DNA from 3 places in the Paenibacillus sp. P5_B5 genome. Region 1 is predicted to be linked to each of the others. Evidence: riboswitches for the same ligand, from Rfam matches in the RefSeq annotation. Region 1 holds a riboswitch; each other region holds the start of a gene.
What was found. Region 1 has a riboswitch for cobalamin ahead of AC1DOK_RS09125 (ABC transporter substrate-binding protein). Riboswitches for the same ligand answer to the same signal wherever they lie in the genome.

Region 1 (11,933 bases):
TCCAGCTATACGAACCGTTCTCTTCGTTTGTGCAAAAGTAGTTACTGATGGAAAAACACCAAGCCCATGATATTCCTTTTCATTCGACTCTACTTGATTCGGATCAAGCAGCTTACGCCCTAACATTTGATAACCACCACAAATACCTACGACGTGACCATCCTGCTCATACATATACTCAAGCAGCAGCTTTTGCATGCCTGTACTGCGTAAATATCTTAAATCCTCTGTCGTATTCTTGCTTCCTGGCATAATAATCGCATCAGGCTTCCCAAATTCACCTGGGTGTGTGATATAGCGAACCCGCACATCTTCCTCGTCATAGAGCGGATCAACATCTGTGAAATTAGAAATACGAGGGAAACGAATGACAGCAATATCAAGCTTTTGATCCTTGGCATGTTGTGAACTATCGCTTGAACGCGTTATCTGACGTTTAGAGTCCAGAGAAGCAGAATCCTCATCTTCTATACCAAGCATAGGCAAATATGGAATGACGCCCAGTACAGGAATACCAGTCCGTGCTTCTAACCAATCAAGACCAGGCTGCAGTAAAGATACGTCTCCACGAAATTTATTTATAATAAAGCCTTGTACCCGGGATCGCTCTTCTTCAGTCAGAATTTCTAACGTACCGACGATCGAAGCAAATACGCCTCCCCGATCAATATCAGCAACAAGCACAGCCGGTGCTTCACCCCACACAGCCGCGCGCATGTTAACAATATCGTTATCCTTCAAATTCACCTCTGCCGGACTTCCTGCCCCCTCCATGACAACCACATCATATTGCGCTCGCAAACGATCGATCGCTTCCTTAACAATCGATTCAGCTAAAGGAAGGTATTCTTCACGATAAGTCCTTGCCTTAAAATCAGCAACTGGCACACCATGAACGATTGTCTGTGAAGTGAGGTCACCTTTGGGCTTAAGCAAGATCGGATTCATATCCGTTGTCGCCTGAATTTGGCATGCATCAGCTTGCACACCTTGTGCGCGCCCAATTTCTTTGCCATCTATCGTCACATAAGAATTATTAGACATATTCTGTGATTTAAAAGGAGCTACCTTTAAGCCATCTTCGAGAAAAATACGACATAACCCTGTGGTGATAATGCTCTTACCCACATCAGAACTTGTCCCTAAGACCATAATTGTTCTTGCTCGCTTTGAGGTATCTGATTTCATTGACTGACCATCTCCCTATTCAGGCATACCTTGAACATTAACTTTAATAGCAACTTTGATAGCCATGACTTCTCGAATCGCTTGAACTAAACGCTCGTTATCTAATCTAGTTCGAACAGCAACTCGGCCATATCGCTCATTTAGACCTTTAAACAAAGAAGCATCTCTAACTAGTATTCCTTTACGTCCTAATAACTGTTGGAGTTGTTTAATATCGTAGCCAGATTGCTCAGGTAATGAGATCAGCAAGAAATTAGTTTCACTTGGTACAACCTGTAGCCCTAGTAACTCAAGTTGATTAGTTAACCATGGACGTTCCTCATCTAACCACTCTCGCGTACGCTGAGCATATTGCTCATTGCAAGGGTCTTCTATATTCAAGACTGATTTACCTATTTCCTGTGCTAAAAAATTAACACTCCAAGGCGTTTGCCGTTTGCGAAGCTGAGCAATCATATCAGGATGAGCAACCATAAACCCGAGCCTTATACCAGGAATTGAGAAGAATTTGGTCATTGAACGAATCACATACAGATTCGGCTCCCCAGCAGCCTGACGGATACGGCTAACCTCCGCTTCATTCGCGATAAAATCCATAAAAGCTTCATCCAAAATGAGAGGATGTTTACGATTTATAATATTATTGAGAATACACTGTGGTATAAGCTTCCCCGTTGGATTATTGGGATGCCCGAGGAAAAGTAAATTCGTTTCATTCATCGCTTGCTCGATATCACTTTCTTGCAATTCAAAGCTGTGTTCTTCATACAAGGGGATATCATAGGCGATTCCTGCTGCATTGTGAACCGCATCCCCATACTCACTAAAACAAGGTTGTGCAAGTCCTGTTATGTTCGGCACAAGATGGCGTACAAGTAGATCGATTAACTCTGCTGCGCCATTACCAACCATTATGCTCGCTTCTGGAATCTCATAGTGTTCCGATATCGCTTTGACAAGCTGGCGTGAAGCTGGATCTGGGTATCGATTAATTTCATGCCACTTCGACTTCATAATGTGCTCAATTACCTCAGGTGGCCCAAGCGGATTCATATTGGCAGAGAAATCAAGAAACTCTTCTTTATTCAAACCAAACGATTCCTCAGCTGTACGAAGATCTCCACCATGTCCATAACGTTCTAACATAAACGTGCCTCCTAGGGTAACTTAAGGTCTAAATCATAATCAGTGCTAGAAACGTTACAAGTGTGCCGATCGATGACCGCTGCGTGGACGGATTGTCCTTACGATCGCTGTTGCCACCAGATTTCTTGATTATATACCGCATAGAGCGGTAGAAATCCGGTGTCAAAGCATACGCTTACGAAGTAGTTTTCCTTCGGAAAACTTGTAGGCGAACGCTTCGCTTCTTCAGGACAATTCCGTCCCCTCCGCTACTACGATCAATATTGGATTCTGTCTTTAGCATGTACTGATTATGTATTAGAGCAACTTATAAGGTATGAAAAATAACAACCATATATTTAACACAGTTAATTAAACTGTTAAATGATAAAAGATAACTACAATCAAGAGCCCTGTTAACTCAAGGATCTCATTCAATGCGCCGTATGTATCTCCTGTTAACCCACCAAGCTTGCGAGCCAAATAAACTGCTGTCATACAACCGATTATTAGCATACCACCAATCACACATAGCAGCAGTATCCAGTCGATTGAATTCCCAAGTAAATAGGGTACGCCAAGCACCGCTAGGCTTAGTAAAAGTCCAACTATTGCACCCAATCCTACATAGCGTACTGACGTCCCCTTAAAAAAACTACCTAATCCAGAATCAGGTCTTGCATATGGCCAATGGGTAATTGCAGCAGTCATAAACCAACGACTCCAGATCGGAATCACCAATAAGGGAAGAAACAACTGGGAGAGATCATGCTGCACAATCACGTAGATAAGTGAGGTTTTCATGAATAAATACAGGACACAAACAATGACACCCATAGCTCCTACCCGGCTATCTTTCATGATGTCAAGCATTTGTTCCCTATCCCGATGACTGAGAATACCATCAGCAGTATCCATGAGACCATCTAAGTGCAATCCGCCTGTCAAGATAATCCAGAAAGTAATAAGTAGCACTGAAGCCGGCATTGGAGGCAGAATCATTTGACCAATAACGGCTAGAGTTAGCAGTAATAACCCAATTACTCCACCAACGATCGGATAGAAAGGTACGCTTCTTTGGAACACCTGATTGTTATAGTTAATTTGCAGTGGAATAGGAATCCGCGATAAAAATTGAAAGGCCGCAATACATCCATACAGCCAGTCTGTTACACGATTATGAGTAGAGCCCATATGGCTAATCCTCCAATCACAATAAAGGCAGATCGATATAATATTCGAACTGTCGACACGATATCATTCGCATTTCTCTCTCTTAGTGGATAGCCAAGTCTAGCTCGTTCACTAGCAACACCACCATATATATTGCGACCACCAAGCTCAATACCAAGCGCTCCAGCAACTGCTGCTTCTGGTATGCCGCTATTGGGACTTGGATGTTTACTTGCAAAGGTGATGACCGAGCGAAATCCACGTCTTGCTGACAATTCATGGTCAAACATAGCGGAAATTAAGATTAAAAGACCCGTCAGTCGTGCTGGAATCCAGTTCATGACATCATCCCATCTCGCTGATGCTCGTCCAAAAAATAAATAACGTTCATTGCGATAGCCAACCATTGAATCTAATGTATTCGATGCTCTATACAGCATAGCAAATGGAGCTCCACCAAGCAAAGCATAGAAAATTGGTGAAATTACAGCGTCCACAATATTTTCAGCAACAGTCTCAACGACTGCACGAGTCAGTTCTGCTTCAGAAAGCTCCTTCGTATCTCTACCTACAATATAGCCTGTATATTTACGTGCATCTTGCATGTTACCTGCACGTATAGGGTTAAGAACACGATAAGCTGCTTGCTTCAAGCCTTTGATCGCAATTGTAGAAGCAATGAACCATACACTTGCTACATACCCTAAACAAGGATGTATCCAAGTCGTGATTGCAATAATTCCCCATAGAATTGCAAAGCTAAGTAGTGTGGTGGAAACAGTGAGCACAGCACCACACCATAGCTTGATGTTAGGACTTAACTCTGCACGCTTAATATCATTAGACGTCAAAAGCCGCTTCTCTAGAAAGCTAATCCAGCGACCGATCAGAATGACCGGGTGTGTGGGCCACTTCGGATCGCCGATACATAAATCTAAGAGAATGGCGGCTATTACAATCCATATGATTTCTTGTAACGAATAGAAAAGCATTAGTTTCGCTCACTTTCGTCCAGCTTGTACGCTATGCTTTTTAGCTCAATCGGAATTCCTGCGGTTACGAGGAAAACTTGCGAGCATATCGCTGCGAGCGTCTGGTTTAAGCGACCGGCAAGATCACGGAATTGCCGGCCAAGTGGGGTGACGGGTACGATGCCGTCACCCACCTCGTTCGTGACGAGGATGAGCGGATATGGATAGGCCGATACGGCCTCTGCCAAATCCGCGATCTGCGCCGTCACGAGGGCCACTGCCTCCGGCTCGTTCTCATGCCGGAGCAATTGGTTGGACAGCCACAAGGTGAGGCAGTCCACTAACACTACCGCCCGCTCCGCGCTGGCGGATGTCGCATCAGTAGTGGAATCCGTAACAGCGCTGGACACCACATTCATAGTCGGTGTCGCGACTACCGAGGATTCCCCGCTACTGGCAAGCTCGCGCAGCAGCTTGGATAGCTCATAAGGCTCCTCCCGTGTCACCCACGAGAATGTGCCGCTGGTGCGCTGCTCTTGATGCAAAGAGACGCGTTCGCGCATCTCTTCATCATAAATTTGTGCTGTAGCAATATACAGCCCGGAGTCTCCTAGCCTAGCTGCTAACCGCTCGGCAAACCCACTTTTGCCGCTGCGCGCTCCCCCTGTCACCAAAATAGCCATTTATATCAACACTCCTTACAGCTTACTGGGTACACATTATCTTAAGGCTCTATTTCTATCATACAGCTTTATTCTACAGCTTGTTTACTAATTCTCTAGACTACAGGTAAAGATCTATTCTTCATAAAATCTATACTTGATAAATTCTACACTTGATCACTCGTTACTCTAGCACTTTGGAAGGTAGCCATTTCACGCATTATTTTGCCTGCAGCATCGATTAAAGTAAAGGCTAATGCAGCACCGGTCCCTTCACCTAATCTCATATCCATTTGAAGCATCGGAGATAGGTTGATTGCTTCTAGCATTCGACGGTGTGCTTGTTCCATGGACAAATGTGAGCCAATCATATAATCAACAGATAAAGGAGCCATTTTACTAGCAATTAATGCAGCCGCCGATGAGATAAATCCATCGATCACTACAGGGCAACGATTGGCTGCTGCGCCCAGTATAACACCAACTAATCCTGCGATTTCAAGTCCCCCAACTTTAGCCAGTACATCAAGTGGATCTTTCCCATTTGGCTGATTGACTTCAAGTGACTGAGCAATCACGTTAAGCTTATGCTGCATTCGCGCATCATCAATTCCAGTACCACGTCCGACCGCTTCTTCAGGTGACAATCCAGTAAGTGCACATAATATTGCTGAACTTGCTGTGGTATTTCCAATTCCCATTTCACCAGTTGCAAACAACGTAACCCCTTGCTGTACCATTTCATTGACCAGTTCAGCACCTACCATAATGGCGCGTTCGGCTTCATCATAGCTCATTGCAGCACCTTTAGTCATATTAGCTGTACCTTTACGTACCTTGCGTGATATGAGCTTAGGATGCTCTAGTTCCGCATTCACACCAATATCAACACATACGACATCAGCACCTGCATGACGTGCCAGCACATTAACTGCTGCACCACCGCTTAAGAAGTTTAATACCATCTGAGGTGTTACCTCTGCTGGAAATGCACTAATGCCTTCCTCGCATACCCCATGATCTGCCGCCATAACAATGACTGCCTTTTTCGTGAACGATGGTTTAAGCTCTCCTGTAATTCCTGCAACCTGCTTGGCGATTGACTCTAGTTTACCTAGACTGCCTGGAGGTTTGGTTAGAGAATCCAAATACTGCGCTGCTTCGTCTATTTTACTATTATGAAGTGATTCAATACGAGTAATCATCTTGTGTAATGCTGTCATCATAGTCACACTCTTTCGTAAAAATAGATTTTTGCCTTACCTTATAAGCTTACGATATTTTGTTAATTTTCTTAGACTGTCCATATACTCCCCTCAGGCTGTAGTAGTATTTGGGGCACACCACTAACAGGATGAGATAAAACAATGGGTTCAGTACCATACACTTGCTTAATTAGATCAGTAGTAATGATTTCTGCAGGTGTTCCATCTGCAACGATCTGCCCGTCACTCATCATTAATAAACGAGTACAATATTGTGCTGCCAAATTCAAATCATGTAATACAGCAACGACTGTAAGACCACACTCAACCTGCCATTTGAGGATGTAATCCATCATTTGAATTTGATAAGCAATATCGAGGTAAGTTGTCGGTTCATCAAGCAGTAATAACAAAGGCTCTTGGGCCATCACTCTACCTAGTGCGACACGTTGTCTTTGACCTCCGCTTAAAATATCTACTCTGCGTTCAGCAATTTCACTCAACTTCAACCGTTCTAATATGGCATCTACTAATTGATAACCATTATTCGAGTCATCACCTAACCAGCTTTGAAATGGGTATCGACCCATTTCTACAATTTCTCTTGTGGTAAATCCAAGCGCTGGAAGCGCATCTTGCTCAAGTACAGCAAGCCATTTAGCTAATACCTTACGTGGGTAATCTCGAACAGACTTTCCTCTAAGCTCAACACTTCCGTTATCCGCATGCTCAACGCCTGAAATCATCCGTAACAAGGTCGATTTCCCACTTCCGTTGGGTCCGATGAGGCCAATAAATTCACCCTGCTCTACGGTTAAATTGACATCATGCAAGACAACTTTAGTGTCATATGCTTTGGAAATATGATTTAACTTAATCATGATCCGAGCCTCCTTGTTCACGAGAATAGATGAAAAGATATAGCGTTCAAACTACTGATACGTTCTTCTTTACATGTGAGATACTTTCTTCTGTTTATGTAATAAATACGCAAAGAACGGAGCACCGATAAAAGCGGTAACAACACCAAGTGGTATTTCTGTAGGCGCAAGCGCTGTTCTAGCCAAAGTATCTGCCCACAGAACATAGATCCCCCCACCAAGAGCAGATAGTGGGATAAGTAAGCGATAATCAGGACCAACGATAAGACGAAGTAAATGGGGAACAATTAGCCCTACAAATCCAATGACTCCCGCTACCGATACTGCAGCCGCTGTAAGCAAAGTAGCTACGCATAGAACAATCAACTTCGTGCGTTCAACATGAACTCCAAGATGTGCAGCTTGTCTTTCGCCAAGTGCGAACAAATTCAAAGCCCTCGCATATCCAATGAGGATAACGAGTCCGATCAATAAATAAGGGCCGATCACTAGTGAATATTCCCATCCACGCATCGATAGCGATCCCATGAGCCAGAACATAATTTCATTAACCGTTTGTTTGGACATGGCTACGAGGAACGATACTATTGCTCCAAAGAAGGCTTGCATCACAACCCCAGAAAGAATTAAGGTTTCCTTCCTTATCTGACCATTCTCTTGCGCAAGCTTCAACACAATCCACAGTGTCATGATGCCAGTAGTAAAAGCTACAACCGGAATTGTCCACTGCCCAAACAATGCATATTCAAGACCAAAATAGATAAGCACTGCAGCTCCAACTGATGATCCAGACGCTACTCCTAGCGTATACGGGTCGGCAAGTGGATTGCGAAGGACACCCTGAAAAGCTGCCCCTGCTAATGCTAATGAAGCACCGACAAGCATGCCGAGCATCACACGTGGCATACGAACATTCATAATAATTTGCTCAGCAGATGCATCCCAATCAGGCATAAACCAATCCCCTATAAACGGAAGATGACTCCCAATTATTCTGAGAATATGATTAGGTGATACATAGCTTGCTCCAACAAATATCGCTATAAAAACAGTAAGAAGCAGGAGCAGAACCCCTGCTCCTCCCCATAGTAGTAGCTTACGTTTCATAGGCTATTTCACCAAGTCAGGATACAATGCTTTGGCAACTTCTAATAGTCCATCTGTAACTCGTGGACCTGGTCTACTTAAACTGTTCACATCAAGCCCAAAAATTTGGTTGTTTACAATAGCATCCATCTTACTCCAGCTAGCGCGTTCACGGATAAGTGTTTCTAAAGGCTTCTTGCTTTTATCATCGATAATCCCACTTGCATATAGAATAACTTGCGGATTTTGCTTCACGATCAATTCTTCATTCATTTGTGCCCAGCCAGTGATATCCATCTCAGCTGCAACGTTCACACCACCAGCAATTGTGATCAGTTCATTCATGAACTCACCTTTACCAACTGTCCAACCAGGTGAGAACTCAAGAAGCACTTTCTTTTTAGCTTCTGGTTTAACATCCTTTACAGCTTTCTGCACTTTATCAATATCCTGTTTCATTTTGGCAACAATCTGCTTAGCAGGCTCATTAGCATCAGTAATTTGACCATAAAGTAAGATGTTGTTCATAACATCGTCCAATGTCTTAGGCTCTACTTTAAAAATCTGAATACCGACTTTGCGAAGCTCTTCAACAGTTGCTTCTTTCATCGACACACCCGTAAATACGATATCTGGTTTAGCAGCAATTAGAGCCTCAACCGTTGGTTTCACGATACTACCCATCTTAGGCTTTGTCTTTGCAGCTTCAGGATAATCATCATAATCAGATACACCCACAATCTTATCCCCTAAACCAAGCGCGAATAAAGATTCTGTCTCAGCTGGCGATACAGAGACAATACGCTCTGGTGCCTTATCAAATGTAAATTCTTTACCTGTAACATCCTTAACTGTTAGTGGAAACTGTGTTTTCGCCTCTGTTTTAGCTTCTGGTGTAGCAGTTGGAGCTACTGTTGCAGCTGCTGGCGTTGTTGTAGGTGCAGCTTCCTTACCACCACATGCCGTTAATACGATAACTAATGCCATCGTTAATAACGATAATAATAACTTGCTTTTTTTCACTTGTTTGTTCATCGCTTCTTCCCCCTTATGTATTAGAGCAAGACTGCTTGATTAAGAAGTACCAAACGAAATCCCCTCCATTCATATAGAACAGAGGGGACGATAAATACGGAAGATAGTGGCTAAGTCAAAAGCTTGGATTCCGTGTTTAGCGATAGTCCTCTCCTCGAAGGATTTCGTTGTTTAAACAGATAGGCAGGTTTCCTGACTTACTGGTATTCACACGCTATACTTCGCCTTCCCGTTATCAAACAGTGGCTTAGCAAAAGAAACGATTTTACCGTCTTTTAAAGACGGATGCGTTTCTTAAGGTGATACATAGAATTTATAATGCAAAAGCTATAAATTCTATATCACTGAAGTTAGCTTCCAGTTACAGTGGCGGGACCGTGCTGGATTTTCACCAGCTTCCCTTTTAACCTTGCATATCAAATGAACGATATACGAAGGCACCTATCCGTTATAGGTATTTAGTTAATAATGCCGTTCAAGCGTTTTGCTTCATGTAAATTATATGCGTACTTCATTAATATTACAAGACGAACACTTCAAATATGCTATGATTGAACCATAACATACTGGCCATACTGCCTATTTATTCAACTAAATATTCGGTTATTTAATTACTTCTATTGATCTCCTCCCAGATGTACTAGGTTATTTGTTCATCTTCATCGGACTATCTCATTTACAAAAAATAGACCATCGTTTTACAATTGGTAAATGGGCATCATTCATTCTGTGAAATGTTTATGGTATATGGCATCTATGCTGGAACCCGATCAATCGTGGCACAAAAGCAAGTACAATGATAAACGAAACCTGAAGGAGATACATCCCCACATATAAAAGGACTGACAACATGTCAGCCCTCTTCTTTACTATTCATATATTCTACAATCTTCAAATCAAGTTCCATACTAATCTCGATAACCCGCTCTGAAGTCATTTTCTGTCCATCAAGAACTAGTCGCTCCAACCGTAAACGCAAATCGTGAATTTGTTCTTCTAAATCTCGTTGAGAGGAGATGTGCATCGTCTTCTTAAGTAGCCAACGCTTCTTACTTACAGAATCATTGATGAGCCACTGATTAGAAGCCTGTGGAAGCTGATATTCCATAAAGGTCATATGTCCATCTTCCTCTCTCCGACTTATTTAGTATAAATATACCATTTTATTTAAGCCTTGAAAATAGTAAATTCGTCACAATTTGCCAATTACTTTTCCAATTCTATCTAAGGCCTCAGTTAACTGTGAGACTGAAGTTGCATACGAACAGCGAATAAAGCCTTCTCCTCCTAGACCAAATACATCACCTGGGACTGCAGCAACTCTCCCCTCTGTAAGTAATAACCTAGCAAACTCATCAGAAGAAAGTCCTGTAGACCGGATAGACGGGAACGCATAGAATGCACCTTGCGGCTCGTGACACTCTAGACCGATCTCACGGAAGCCCTTGACTACAAGTCTGCGTCTCTGATTGTAAGCTTCCACCATTCGATCCTTATCTTCAAGTCCATTCCTAAGTGCTTCAATTGCAGCGATTTGGCCCATAATAGGCGCACACATGACGGTGTACTGATGGATTTTGAGCATTTCGCTAATCAAATCGGGATGCCCGCAAGCATACCCCATTCTCCACCCAGTCATGGCAAATGCTTTAGAAAAACCAGAAACTAGTATTGTACGATCAGCCATTCCAGGCATAGCAGCAAAAGAGACATGCTTTTGATCATACGTTAGCTCAGCATATATTTCGTCAGATATAACGATTAAGTCATGTTCTTCGACTATCCGTGCAATTGGCTCCCAATCCTCATAGGTCATTATTCCACCTGTTGGATTACTTGGATAGCAAAGAATTAATAGCTTGGATCGTGGGGTAATTGCTGCCTTGAGTCTCTCAGGAGTCAATTTAAAGTTCTCCTCTGCAGATGTCTCGATTCCAACCGACTTACCACCACTAATCGTTACAATGGGAGAATAAGAAATATAACATGGCTCAGGTACTAGAACCTCATCACCTGGCTGGATCAGTGTACGAAGCGCAAGATCAATCGCTTCTGATCCACCTACGGTTACGAGAACTTCGTTCGTTGGTTCATATTTAAGATCGAATTGTGTATATAAATACTCGGCAATTGCTTCACGTAGTTCTGGCAATCCTGAATTTGGTGTGTATTGTGTCTTGCCACGTTCGAGTGAATATACAGCAGCTTCGCGAACATGCCACGGAGTAACGAAATCCGGTTCACCAACACCAAGAGAAATAATATCCTTGGAGCCTGCTGCCAAATCAAAAAACCTCCGAATACCTGACGGTGGAATATCACGAACGAGTGGTGATATGTAGTTTTTCATTGATTGACGCTTGCTTGCGGTCTGGTTAATGTTCATCATTCAACATCCTTCACGGAGTGATTGGCAGACGATGATCATCCTCATGATCTTCGAAGATGATGCCATCCTGCTTATACTTCTTTAAAATAAAATGTGTCTTTGTCGATAATACACGATCAAGAGGTGAGAGCTTATTGGAAACGAACGAAGCAACATCCTGCAAGGATTTTCCTTCAATTTCAACAAGTAAATCATAGGCTCCTGACATTAAATAAACT
Region 2 (6,004 bases), on a different contig from region 1:
TTATTCGAGGAGGTAATTTGGGTATGATCGAAACGGGAATTAAAGTGTTAGATTTATTCGCACCTGTTGTAAGAGGGGGCACGATGGGTTTCGTTGCACGTCCAGGAATGGGCCAGCTAGTTTTACTTGCTGAGCTGTTCCGCAGAGTTAATCAACGTGGGTATGAAACCATCATGTGGGTTCCTGAAGCTGAAGCACTTGGTATTAGTGATGCTGTTGAGGAAGCAAGTATGGTTTGTTCGAGTCTAGAAGAAGTGATCGAGCAAATTTCGCGAATTAGGGAAGACAAGGATATTTTCTTGGGCGCGGATCGTTCGATTGTGCTATCGGGTGAATTACACACATTGCGCGAAAGAATCAATGAGCCTGGTGCAAGACCCGTAACCATTGCACTTGTTGATTGTATAGGTGAATCAGTCGATGAGCAGGCTCCATATGGTCCGCTTGACACCTTATGGAAACTGGATATGGATCTTGCGACTAGACAGTTTTATCCGGCTATAGATCCAATTACTTCTACTTCTGTCATACTCGAAGGTGCACAATTAGAAGCGTCTCATTTAACGATTCAGCAGCGTGCACGCAAATTAATGAGGCGTTATCGGGAGCTAAGATCCCTGGTTCAAGTACGCGGCCTAGATAAGCTCTCCGAAATGGATAAGGCTGTTTATGAACGTGGGGAAAGACTAGAAGCATACTTCACGCAGCCTTTTTATGTGGCAGAGCCTTTTACCAAAAAGCAAGGTGAGTGGTTATCCTTACAAGAGATATTAGATAGTGTGCAAGGTATACTAGATGGAGCAGTTGATCAGCTAGAACCTGCACAATTAATGTATATCGGTTCTATTACTAAATAACAGGTGAGTGATCGAATGACGATGAAAATTATTGATGCCCATATTCATTTATCTCGTATTGCCAGTTTTCAACAGACTGCGGATGAGAAATCATATGTAACTTATACTTCAGAAGGGCTCAAACGCGAATTTGATGCCAGTGGAGTTGTTCTCGGAATAGGTATGGGTGTAACGGAGCAGACGGATGGAGCTTTTCCTGACTCAGCTTCTCCTAATCCAATGCCACTTGATTTAGAAGAAGTATTGCCGGACTTTCTACTTGAGTGCGTGGGTATTAATCCAGATAGGCTCGTGAATGATCCAGGTGAGAAGCAGCTGCAAGCACTTGAGAAGGCATTACAAAGGTCGTCAACAGCAGGGATCAAGCTGTATGCGGGTTATTATCACTATTATGTGTATGATCCTATATATTCTCCTGTATACGAGCTAGCTGCGCAGTACAAGATGCCAGTCGTTATTCATACCGGCGATACTTATTCACCTCGTGGACTGTTGAAGTATTCACATCCACTTGCAGTCGACGAATTGGCAGTTGCATATCGCGATATTAATTTTATGATCTGTCATCTCGGTGATCCATGGGTGATGGAGGGCGGCGAAATCGTCTCGAAGAATGATAATGTATTCGCAGACATTTCTGGCTTACAAGTGGGTAACCAGCAGGTGTTCAACAGATTCCAGAATGAGCCTCTCTTTATGGATCATTTGCGTCGTGGCCTAGTATATGCAGATCGTTATGATAAAATCGTGTTCGGAACGGATTGGCCGCTTGCGCCAATTGATGTATATATTAATTTTGTTAAACAGCTAGTTCCGGAAGCCTATTGGGAAGATGTGTTCTACAACAATGCATTTCGCGTATTCCCGAAAGTGCAGGAACGATTAGGATAAACGGAGTGTGCAGGATAGCATTGACAAGTTTCAATATATTGATTTAATCTTATACGCATCAACTATATATTGTGGGAATAGGTGCTTTGAACAACAATGAGGTCAAAGCTTAAAAGGGAAGTTCGGATTAAACCGACGCGGTCCCGCCACTGTAGCAGACCATAAACATTAACACCATTAAATATGTGAACAAATTAGTTTTATTTGTAGACATAGCAGTTTTAGTGGTTGTTAGCATTCATGTCTGTTAGCCAGAAAACCTGCCTATTCTGACGACACTATTTAAGTAACCTACGAGCGATAGGGAAGTGTCAGAGGACATCATTTATAGGATGAATTCTGAAGACATTTCCACTTTTACTCTTAAAAGTGGAGATGTCTTTTATTGTGGAAGAGTAAGTGTGATAATTCACAATTGCATTCAAAGCTTTCTTATCGTTATGTAACTGATATTCATGTTTACGTCATATCTAAGAACTTACAGAAAGTAGGCTTGTCTAATGCATGTAATTAAACGAGATGGTACACGAGTTGAATTTGATCAATCACGGATCTTCAAAGCAATAGAGAAGGCGATGAATGAAACGGGTACTCTTGATCAAGAGCTATGTACAGTCATAGCGAATACGATTAAGGGTTATGCTGAAGCTAGTTCTATCGATATGTCTGTGGAACAAATCCAAGATAAAGTCGAAGAGGAGCTAATGGCTAGTAAGCGTAAAGATGTGGCGAAGAAATACATGCTCTATCGGCATAAACGGACGGAAGAAAGACTGAAACGGACGCAATTATATCAAATTGGGCAAAATATAGTTCACACTCTCGATTTGGATCTCGTACGAGAAAATGCGAACCTAAACGGTGAATCATTCTCTGGCAAAATGTCTAAATTCGGTTCCGAATTTGCAAAATGGTACGTCGGTTATGCGATCCCGCCTAGAGTTCAAGAAGAAATAAATCATAATCATCTCTATATACATGACATGGATCAATATATCCTAGGAACGACGAATTGTATTTTCATTCCGTTCGGTCAACTGCTGCGTGAAGGCTTTCATACAAGTAACGGTACGATTAGACCACCGCAATCGATTATGACGGCAGCAGCGCTAGTTACGATTATTTTTCAAAATCAACAAAACTCACAATACGGTGGTGTGAGTGCGAATATGATTGATCATGACTTGGCACCATTTGTAGCAAAGTCCTTTCGCAAGCATTTTAATAAAGGGATGCGTTATTTACAAGAGGGGCTAAGTGGTACGGATTGCAACAGTACCGATAAACACAGTACCGATAACCACAGTACCGATGATAGGCAAGTTGCTGAGGATAACATTCACATGGGTAATGAGTGGCTGCAAAGTGAGTATCCGAGAACTTACGACTTTGCGATGAACGAGACGGTAAATGAGACGTATCAATCAGCTGAAAGTATGATTCATAACTTGAATACAATGAGCAGTAGAGCAGGGGGCCAGATTCCTTTTAGCTCCGTAAACTATGGGACATGCACTTCACCAGAAGGGCGTCTCTTAATCTATGCATTATTAGACTCCACGATTAGAGGACTTGGTAATGGAGAAACACCGATTTTTCCTCAACAAATTTTTAAATGTAAGAAGGGGATTAATCAGCATCCGGAAGATCCGAATTATGATTTATTTATCAAGGCTGTGGAATGCTCGGCCAAGCGTCTATATCCTAATTTCGCCAATATTGATGCGCCATTTAATCTGCAATACTATCAAGAAGGAAATCCAGATACAGAGTTTGCAACAATGGGCTGTCGCACACGTAATATTAGCGATCGTTTTGGCTGGAACCATCTTTCTGGAAAAGGAAATTTATCATTTAACACCATTAACCTTGTTCGGTTAGGGTTAGAGAATGGGATAGCTACGGGTGAGCGGTTAGCCCCTGATGAAGCTGGATTTATGTCTTCACTTCACACAGCGATGGAAGCTGCGTTAGAAGGATTATTACATCGTTATGAGATTCAAGCTATGCAGCAGGCCAAAGCTTCTGATTTCATGATGAGGGAGGGTGTATGGAAGCAAGGGAAGACCTTGAAGCCGACAGATTCCGTAAGAGAATTAATTAAACATGGTTCATTGTCAATTGGGTTCATTGGACTTGCAGAGTGTATGAAAGCCATGTACGGTAAGCATCATGCTGAGGATCCAGCTATTCATGAGAAGGCAGTTGAGCTTATCCGAATCATGCGGGATCATTGTGATCGATGGTCGGAAGAATATGATCTGAATATCACCTTATTTGCGACACCAGCAGAAGGACTATCAGGTAAGTTTGTAAAGAAGGATAGTCATGAGCTTGGTTGTATACTAGGTGTAACGGATCGTGAATATTATACAAATTCATTCCATATTCCTGTTTATCATTCAATCTCTGCTGCACGTAAAATTGAGCTTGAAGCACCTTTTCATGAGTTATGTAATGCTGGCGCCATTTCTTACATCGAATTAGATGGTAATGCTCGTAACAATCTGGAGGCGTTCCGGAAAATTGTCCAATATGCATTAAGTAAAGATATTAGCTACTTTTCTGTAAATCATCCGATTGATCGATGCCCAGCATGTGGATATGAGGGCGTGATTGGTAGCTCATGTCCGCACTGTGGAGCACTTGAATCTGATCATAGCTTCAGCCGATTGAGGCGGGTAACTGGTTATTTAACGGGTTCTTATACAGAAAGATTTAATGCAGCAAAACAAGCTGAAGTTCGAGATCGGGTTAAGCATCTATGAATATATGCGGCTACTATCCAGAAAGCATTAATGAGGGAAGTGGCATTCGAGCAGTCATTTTTATAAGTGGATGCAAGCATTATTGCCCTGGTTGTTTTAATCCGGTAACATGGAATTTCAATCATGGTAAGCCATTTGATCAGAATGAGCAGAAGCGAATAATAGCAGATTGTCAAAGCAATCCTTTACTCGATGGGATAACCTTGTGCGGAGGCGATCCTTTCTTTTCTGCAGGTAAGCTACAGCCCTTCGTGGAAGAATACCGAGCTAGTTGCCCCAGTCATACGGTGTGGGCATATAGTGGATTTACTTACGATGAAATTATGTCGGATCCAGTAAAGCGCCATCTGCTTACATTATGCGATGTGTTAATCGACGGTAAATTTATTCTGGAACAACAAGACTTAACACTTGCGTTTCGCGGAAGCCGTAATCAGCGCATTATTGATGTCCAGGCAAGTTTAATAGCTGGAGAAGTAATTGAGATGTAGTTCTAATGTTATAAAATAAATTAGCTATGTAGTTTAAGGAGCATCCGCGTGAAGACAGAAAAAGAGAAAATGCTAAATAGTGAATTGTATGATGGTGCTGATCCACAGCTTGTCAAGGAACGAGAGCATGCCAGAAAATTAACGCGGCAATTTAATCAGACTTTAGAGACTGAACTAGATGAACGTCGCGATATATTGAATAACTTATTTGGCTCCATAGGAGAGAGGATATACATTGAACCAAGCTTTCGTTGTGACTACGGCTCCAACATATATATTGGCGATAATTTCTATGCGAACTTTGATTGTGTGATTCTGGATGTAGCTGAAGTCCGAATTGGAGCTAATTGCTTTTTAGCACCTGGAGTCCATATTTATACCGCTGGACATCCACTCGAACCAACCTTAAGAAACACCGGTTTAGAGTTTGGTAAGCCGATTACAATTGGAGATAATGTCTGGATTGGTGGAAGATCGGTCATTAATCCAGGTGTAACGATAGGTCATAATGTAGTTGTTGCCTCGGGGTCGGTCGTAACCAAGGATGTTCCAGATAACGTAGTTGTGGGTGGGAACCCCGCGCGAATCATTAAACATATTGCTGTGAATGCATGAGGATTAATTTATAAATTAATGTCATTAATAATCGCGGAAGAACCTCTAATCTAACTAAGGGTTAGAGGTTTTTTTATGCTGGCAACGTTTTTAGCAAAAGTTGATGAATTGAGAAACAAATGGGAAAAATATGTTGAGCATTGGATCAAAAAGGTTTAATATATGGGTCATTATTGCTAGGAGGCCATAAAGTGAAATTTATTAAACTGCTGTTATTCATTCCTTTTATCGGGACATTAGGTTTTATACCTTATGTGAATCGGGTTGAGCCATATGTTCTCGGTTTACCTTTCTTTCTATTTTGGATATCGATGTGGATGGTCCTCACATCTATTATCCTAGCTATTGTTTATAAGTTCGATCCTGAGAATACAGGGAGCGA
Region 3 (5,125 bases), on a different contig from region 1:
CATACAGTGAAGCCAGAGCTCCTGACTTTAGCAGACCAGGGACTGAGTAGTTCATGGTTTATCTCAACCGTACTTATATCGGCAATCGGTTTTTATATTATGCCAACGACATTTATGGTTGTTTTATCTGCCAATAGCAGAAAGACTCTTGTTAAGAACACTATTAGCCTGCCACTGTATACACTTTTATTATTATTTGTCTTTTTTGTTGGATTTGCAGCTACTGTCCAAATTCCTGGTTTACAAGGGGCGGAGGGAGACCTGTCTCTCTTAAAATTAGCCATTGCAACCTTTGACCCATGGATAGTTGGTCTTATTGGCGCAGCAGGCTTGTTAACTGCATTAGTTCCGACTTCCATCATGTTAATGTCTGTAGCAATTGGATTAACCAAGAATGTATACAAAGTAATGGTTCCATCAGTGACAGATCAGAAGTTAACTCTTGTCTCGAAGCTGATCATTTTGATGCTTTCGGCAATCAGTCTCTATTTTACGATAACGGGTGGGGAAGCCCTAGCTATTCTTAATATTATGGCATACAGCTTAATTGTTCAGTTAGCGCCATCGCTTTATATGAGTGTAATGAATATGAAATACGTAAATATATATGGTGCATTCGCGGGAATGATTGTAGGCGTTCTTGTTGTGTTATATACGACCATTACAAATCAAACCATGGGAACAATGCTGCCTTCTGCTCCACAAGTTATTAAAGACTTAAATATCGGCATTATTGGACTTGTTATTAACCTCATCATCATGCTTCTTGTAAGTGCATTTACGAAGAAGTTAACGCAGAGGGATATAAGCGGAGACAAGCTCAACACTAATACAAGTATTTTGGATTAAAGGATTACAATTGATCTTATTTTGAGATAGCCGAGGGGGAATCAGGGTTACACTGCCTGTTCCTTCTCGGTTATTAGGCTTGGTGTGCTATTGACACAAGGATATAATTATTATATATTTACTTACAAAAAGTAACTAACGATTTCTCTATTATATAAAATAATGATTAAGGGTGATTCTAATAATGATGAATACAACACAATCCATACATCCAGCGATTGAAATTGGGCAAGTACATTTAAAGGTTAGCAATTTGGAGCGTTCGATTACCTTCTATAAAGAAGTGATTGGCTTCCAAATCCTCAAACAAGTGAATCGAACAGCAGAACTGTCTGTTGACGGTAAGAATGCTATTCTGGTACTAGAAGAAATTCCAAATGCAGTTGCGATGACAGGGAGAAGAAGAACTACAGGACTATATCACTTTGCAATTCTAGTGCCTAGCAGATTAGATTTAAGCTTATCTCTACGTAATTTACTGAAACACCAAATTGAAATAGGACAAGGGGACCACTTGGTTAGTGAAGCCCTCTATTTGAACGATCCTGATAAAATTGGAATCGAGATTTATGCGGATCGCCCGCGTGAGACTTGGGAGCTCGATCATAATAAACACATTAAGATGGCAACTGATCCAGTTGATATGCAAAGTCTATATGATGAAGGACATGGACATGTCTGGAGTGGACTTGCAGAAGGTACAACGATCGGACACGTTCATCTGCATGTAGCTGATTTGACAAGGGAGCATCAATTTTATTGCCAAATGCTTGGTTTTGATGTAGTTGCTCAAATGCCAAGTGCGCTATTCATTTCAGCAGGTGGTTATCATCACCATATTGGAATGAACACATGGGCAGGTGTTGGAGCACCTCCTGCGCCTGACAATGCGGTAGGTCTTAAATACTATACAATTGTGATTCCGAATCAAGGTGAGCTTGATCGTATCCTGCAGAATCTTCAAGATGCACATATTCCGCTTACAAAGCAAGATGGAGATATTCTAGTTCAGGATTATTCCAATAATAATATCTTACTAGTGAATCAATTTCATAACTGATCTAAATGGATAAATTGAAACTATATATAGACAAATTAAACCGTTTTGATCTATATATACTCCCGATTGAAGCAGCTAAAGGTATTATGAAATTAATTCATTTCAAAAGAAATAAGCCTTTCATCCAATTTTATTATATAATTGAATGTATGCAGAAATAATGCATCTATCAACTATCGGGTCAGAGCCATAAAAGGAGATTTCGACGACAGATGATTATTGTTAAAGGTTTAGCGAAAAAGTTCGGAAATACCAATGTTTTGTCAGGTGTTGATTTTTCAGCCTATGCTGGTGATTTCATCGTTGTGCTCGGTTCAAGTGGAAGTGGTAAGAGCACGCTTTTCCGTTGTTTAGCACTACGTGAGAACTGGGATGAAGGCGAATTAATTTATAATGGGAATAATGTCGATCGAACATCATGGAAGGTCAAGCTCAAAATGCGCCGTGAATGGGCCTTCTTAGAAGAAAAACCACATTTGAACAAGAGTCGTACGGCACTTAAGAATGTGATAAGTGGACGTTTCTTAATGACTCCATTATGGAAGCTGTTAGGTGTAGAAGAGAAGTTCGATGCCATTGATATGCTCGAAAAAGTAGGTTTGCAGAAAAAAGCACATATGAAGCTTGAAAAGCTTAGTGGTGGGGAGCAACAACGTGTTGCGATGGCCAAAGCTCTTGTTCAGGGAGCTAAAGTGTTAGTTGCTGATGATCCGGTTAAGGGACTAGAGCCTGAATCTGCCAAACGTGTACTTGAGGATTTGAAGAAATTATGCGAGACACAAAATATTACTGTTATTTGTGCTTTACCACAAATCGAACTTGCCGAAAAATATGCTACACGCATTCTTGGCATAGCAGACGGGAAGATCGCAGTTAATGTAAGTGGAAGACGTCTAACCCAGCGAGAAAAAGATCAACTTATATAAATTCTTATATGAGAAAAACACTTGCATTTCGTCGAAATAATGGTTATGCTACTAAATAACGCGATATCTAGTATTGTGTATCGGGAATGACCACTAGATATAGACTAATTGAATAATAAGAGAATTAGGTGTCGTAACGAACTAATAGGGAATTTGGTGAGAATCCAGAGCTGTCCCCGCAACTGTAAGTGCTGATGAAATGAACATGCCACTGTATAAGCACGTTATTATGGCGACTTATATGGGAAGGGTTCGTTTAAGATGAAGCACAAGCCAGTAGACCTGCCTATTCTCTTGGTTTCATGTCTTCGGGGGATAAGAAGTTGAAACGACGCTATGACAGGTAAGTTCTGTTTCCTGCGCTTGTTTATGTGCGTCGTTTTTGGTAATTATCCCATCTCTTTCGGAGATGGGTTTTTGACGTGTGTCAAGCGTTAGATAGTAGAGCAGATGTGTAAGCCAAGGAGTGACAACATGCTAATTGCATTCGATTCAAAAACAGGAAACGTTAAGCGATTCGTTCAGAAGCTTGATATGGAATGTCTTCAGATCACAGCGGATTGCGTAGTTGATCAACCCTTTATTCTAGTTACATATACAACAGGTTTCGGACAAGCCCCACAAGCAACACTCAATTTCTTAGCAGCCAATGGACATTTGCTTCAAGGCGTAGTTTCGAGTGGCAATATGAATTGGGGGGCCAGATATGGACTTGCGGGTGACCATATAGCAGATATGTATGGAGTCCCGTTACTGATGAAGTTCGAGCTAAGTGGAACTAACAAAGATGTCATGCAATTTAAACAGGAGGTTAGTCAATTTGTCTACGCAAATCGCAAAATGGATACAGCTTAATAATGAAATTATGGTACAAAAGAATGGTAGCTTTCAGTTTGATAAGGACCGGGAAGCAGCAAGAAGTTATTTTGTAGACTATGTAAATCAAAATACAGTTTTCTTTCATAATTTAGAGGAGAAAATTGGCTATTTACTAGAGCATCAATATTATGAGAAAGCCGTGTTTGATCAATATGCTTTTGCAGATATTAAGAAATTATATGAGTATTTGTATGCGAAGAAATTCAGATTCCCATCCTTCATGAGCGCATTTAAGTTCTACAATAATTACGCAATGTTGACTGATGATGGCACGAAGGTATTAGAGAGATATGAAGATCGTATTGCAGTAGTCTCTTTATTCCTAGGTAAAGGCGATATGGATAAAGCAATGAAATATGCAGATATCCTGATTTCGCAAGAGTATCAGCCAGCGACACCTACGTTCCTGAATGCAGGGAAGAAAAGACGCGGCGAGCTCGTTAGCTGTTTCCTACTAGAAGTTAACGATTCTATGAATTCGATTGGTTTTGCTATTAATTCTGCTTTACAGCTTAGTAAAATAGGCGGCGGTGTCAGCCTGAATTTAAGCAAAATTCGTGCCGCTGATGAACAAATTAAAGGCTTAGATGGCAAAGCAAGTGGCGTATTGCCAGTTATGAAGCTATTTGAAGATGCATTCTCATATGCGAATCAATTAGGTCAAAGAGATGGTAGCGGCGTTGTTTATCTGAACATTTTCCATGCAGATATTCAAGAGTTCCTAGATACCAAGAAGATTAATAGTGATGAGAAAACTAGGATCAAGACACTTTCACTTGGCGTTGTTGCTCCGAATAAATTCTTTGAATTAGTTGAGAAAGATAAGGATATGTACTTATTCTATCCGCTGACTGTTTATAAAGAATACGGTAAGCATTTGGATGATATGGATATTTCGGAAATGTATGATGAGCTTGTGAACAATCCGAATGTTCGTAAGAAGAAGCTAGTTGCAAGAGACCTAATTTTGAAAATAGCTCAGACCCAGATGGAGTCTGGTTACCCATACATCATGTTTGTAGACAATACGAACGAATATCATGCGTTAAAAGAACTCGGTCGTGTCAAATTCTCTAACCTATGCAGCGAAATTGCGCAGTTAAGTGAAGTATCAACCATCAATGATTATCATGAAGAAGATATCATTAATCGCGATATTTCTTGTAATTTAGGTTCTCTCAATATCGTGAATGTCATGAACAATAAGCGCATGAGAGATACAGTACATCATTCCATGGATGCACTAACGGAAGTAAGCGATCGTTCCGATATCAGGATCGTACCTTCAGTGGCGAAGGCGAATAGAGAGCTGCATTCAGTAGGTCTTGGCGCTATGAACCTGCACGGGTATTTGGCAAAGAATCGTGTAGCTTATGAATCGAAGGAAGCGAGAGATTTCGTTAGAACCTTC

Region 2: another riboswitch for cobalamin. It lies ahead of AC1DOK_RS12600 (anaerobic ribonucleoside triphosphate reductase); the one in region 1 lies ahead of AC1DOK_RS09125 (ABC transporter substrate-binding protein).
Region 3: another riboswitch for cobalamin. It lies ahead of nrdI (class Ib ribonucleoside-diphosphate reductase assembly flavoprotein NrdI); the one in region 1 lies ahead of AC1DOK_RS09125 (ABC transporter substrate-binding protein).

The regions. Positions count from the first base shown of each region.
Region 1 covers NZ_JBFULK010000005.1:285,215-297,147, reverse strand. The annotation lists gene AC1DOK_RS09165 (cobyric acid synthase) at 1-1,188, opposite strand, end outside; gene cobD (threonine-phosphate decarboxylase CobD) at 1,204-2,334, opposite strand; gene cobS (adenosylcobinamide-GDP ribazoletransferase) at 2,686-3,507, opposite strand; gene cbiB (adenosylcobinamide-phosphate synthase CbiB) at 3,483-4,478, opposite strand; gene AC1DOK_RS09145 (bifunctional adenosylcobinamide kinase/adenosylcobinamide-phosphate guanylyltransferase) at 4,478-5,140, opposite strand; gene cobT (nicotinate-nucleotide--dimethylbenzimidazole phosphoribosyltransferase) at 5,287-6,342, opposite strand; gene AC1DOK_RS09135 (ABC transporter ATP-binding protein) at 6,414-7,205, opposite strand; gene AC1DOK_RS09130 (FecCD family ABC transporter permease) at 7,275-8,312, opposite strand; gene AC1DOK_RS09125 (ABC transporter substrate-binding protein) at 8,316-9,326, opposite strand; cobalamin riboswitch at 9,492-9,786, opposite strand; gene AC1DOK_RS09120 (aspartyl-phosphate phosphatase Spo0E family protein) at 10,180-10,443, opposite strand; gene AC1DOK_RS09115 (aminotransferase class I/II-fold pyridoxal phosphate-dependent enzyme) at 10,519-11,712, opposite strand; gene AC1DOK_RS09110 (Lrp/AsnC family transcriptional regulator) at 11,726-11,933, opposite strand, start outside.
Region 2 covers NZ_JBFULK010000008.1:81,568-87,571, forward strand. The annotation lists gene AC1DOK_RS12590 (ATP synthase beta subunit C-terminal domain-containing protein) at 1-857, shown strand, start outside; gene AC1DOK_RS12595 (amidohydrolase family protein) at 879-1,748, shown strand; cobalamin riboswitch at 1,811-2,030, shown strand; gene AC1DOK_RS12600 (anaerobic ribonucleoside triphosphate reductase) at 2,249-4,516, shown strand; gene nrdG (anaerobic ribonucleoside-triphosphate reductase activating protein) at 4,513-5,007, shown strand; gene AC1DOK_RS12610 (sugar O-acetyltransferase) at 5,056-5,622, shown strand; gene AC1DOK_RS12615 (DUF3311 domain-containing protein) at 5,814-6,004, shown strand, end outside.
Region 3 covers NZ_JBFULK010000008.1:88,226-93,350, forward strand. The annotation lists gene AC1DOK_RS12620 (sodium:solute symporter family protein) at 1-849, shown strand, start outside; gene AC1DOK_RS12625 (VOC family protein) at 1,034-1,909, shown strand; gene AC1DOK_RS12630 (ATP-binding cassette domain-containing protein) at 2,122-2,835, shown strand; cobalamin riboswitch at 2,944-3,139, shown strand; gene nrdI (class Ib ribonucleoside-diphosphate reductase assembly flavoprotein NrdI) at 3,310-3,690, shown strand; gene nrdE (class 1b ribonucleoside-diphosphate reductase subunit alpha) at 3,623-5,125, shown strand, end outside.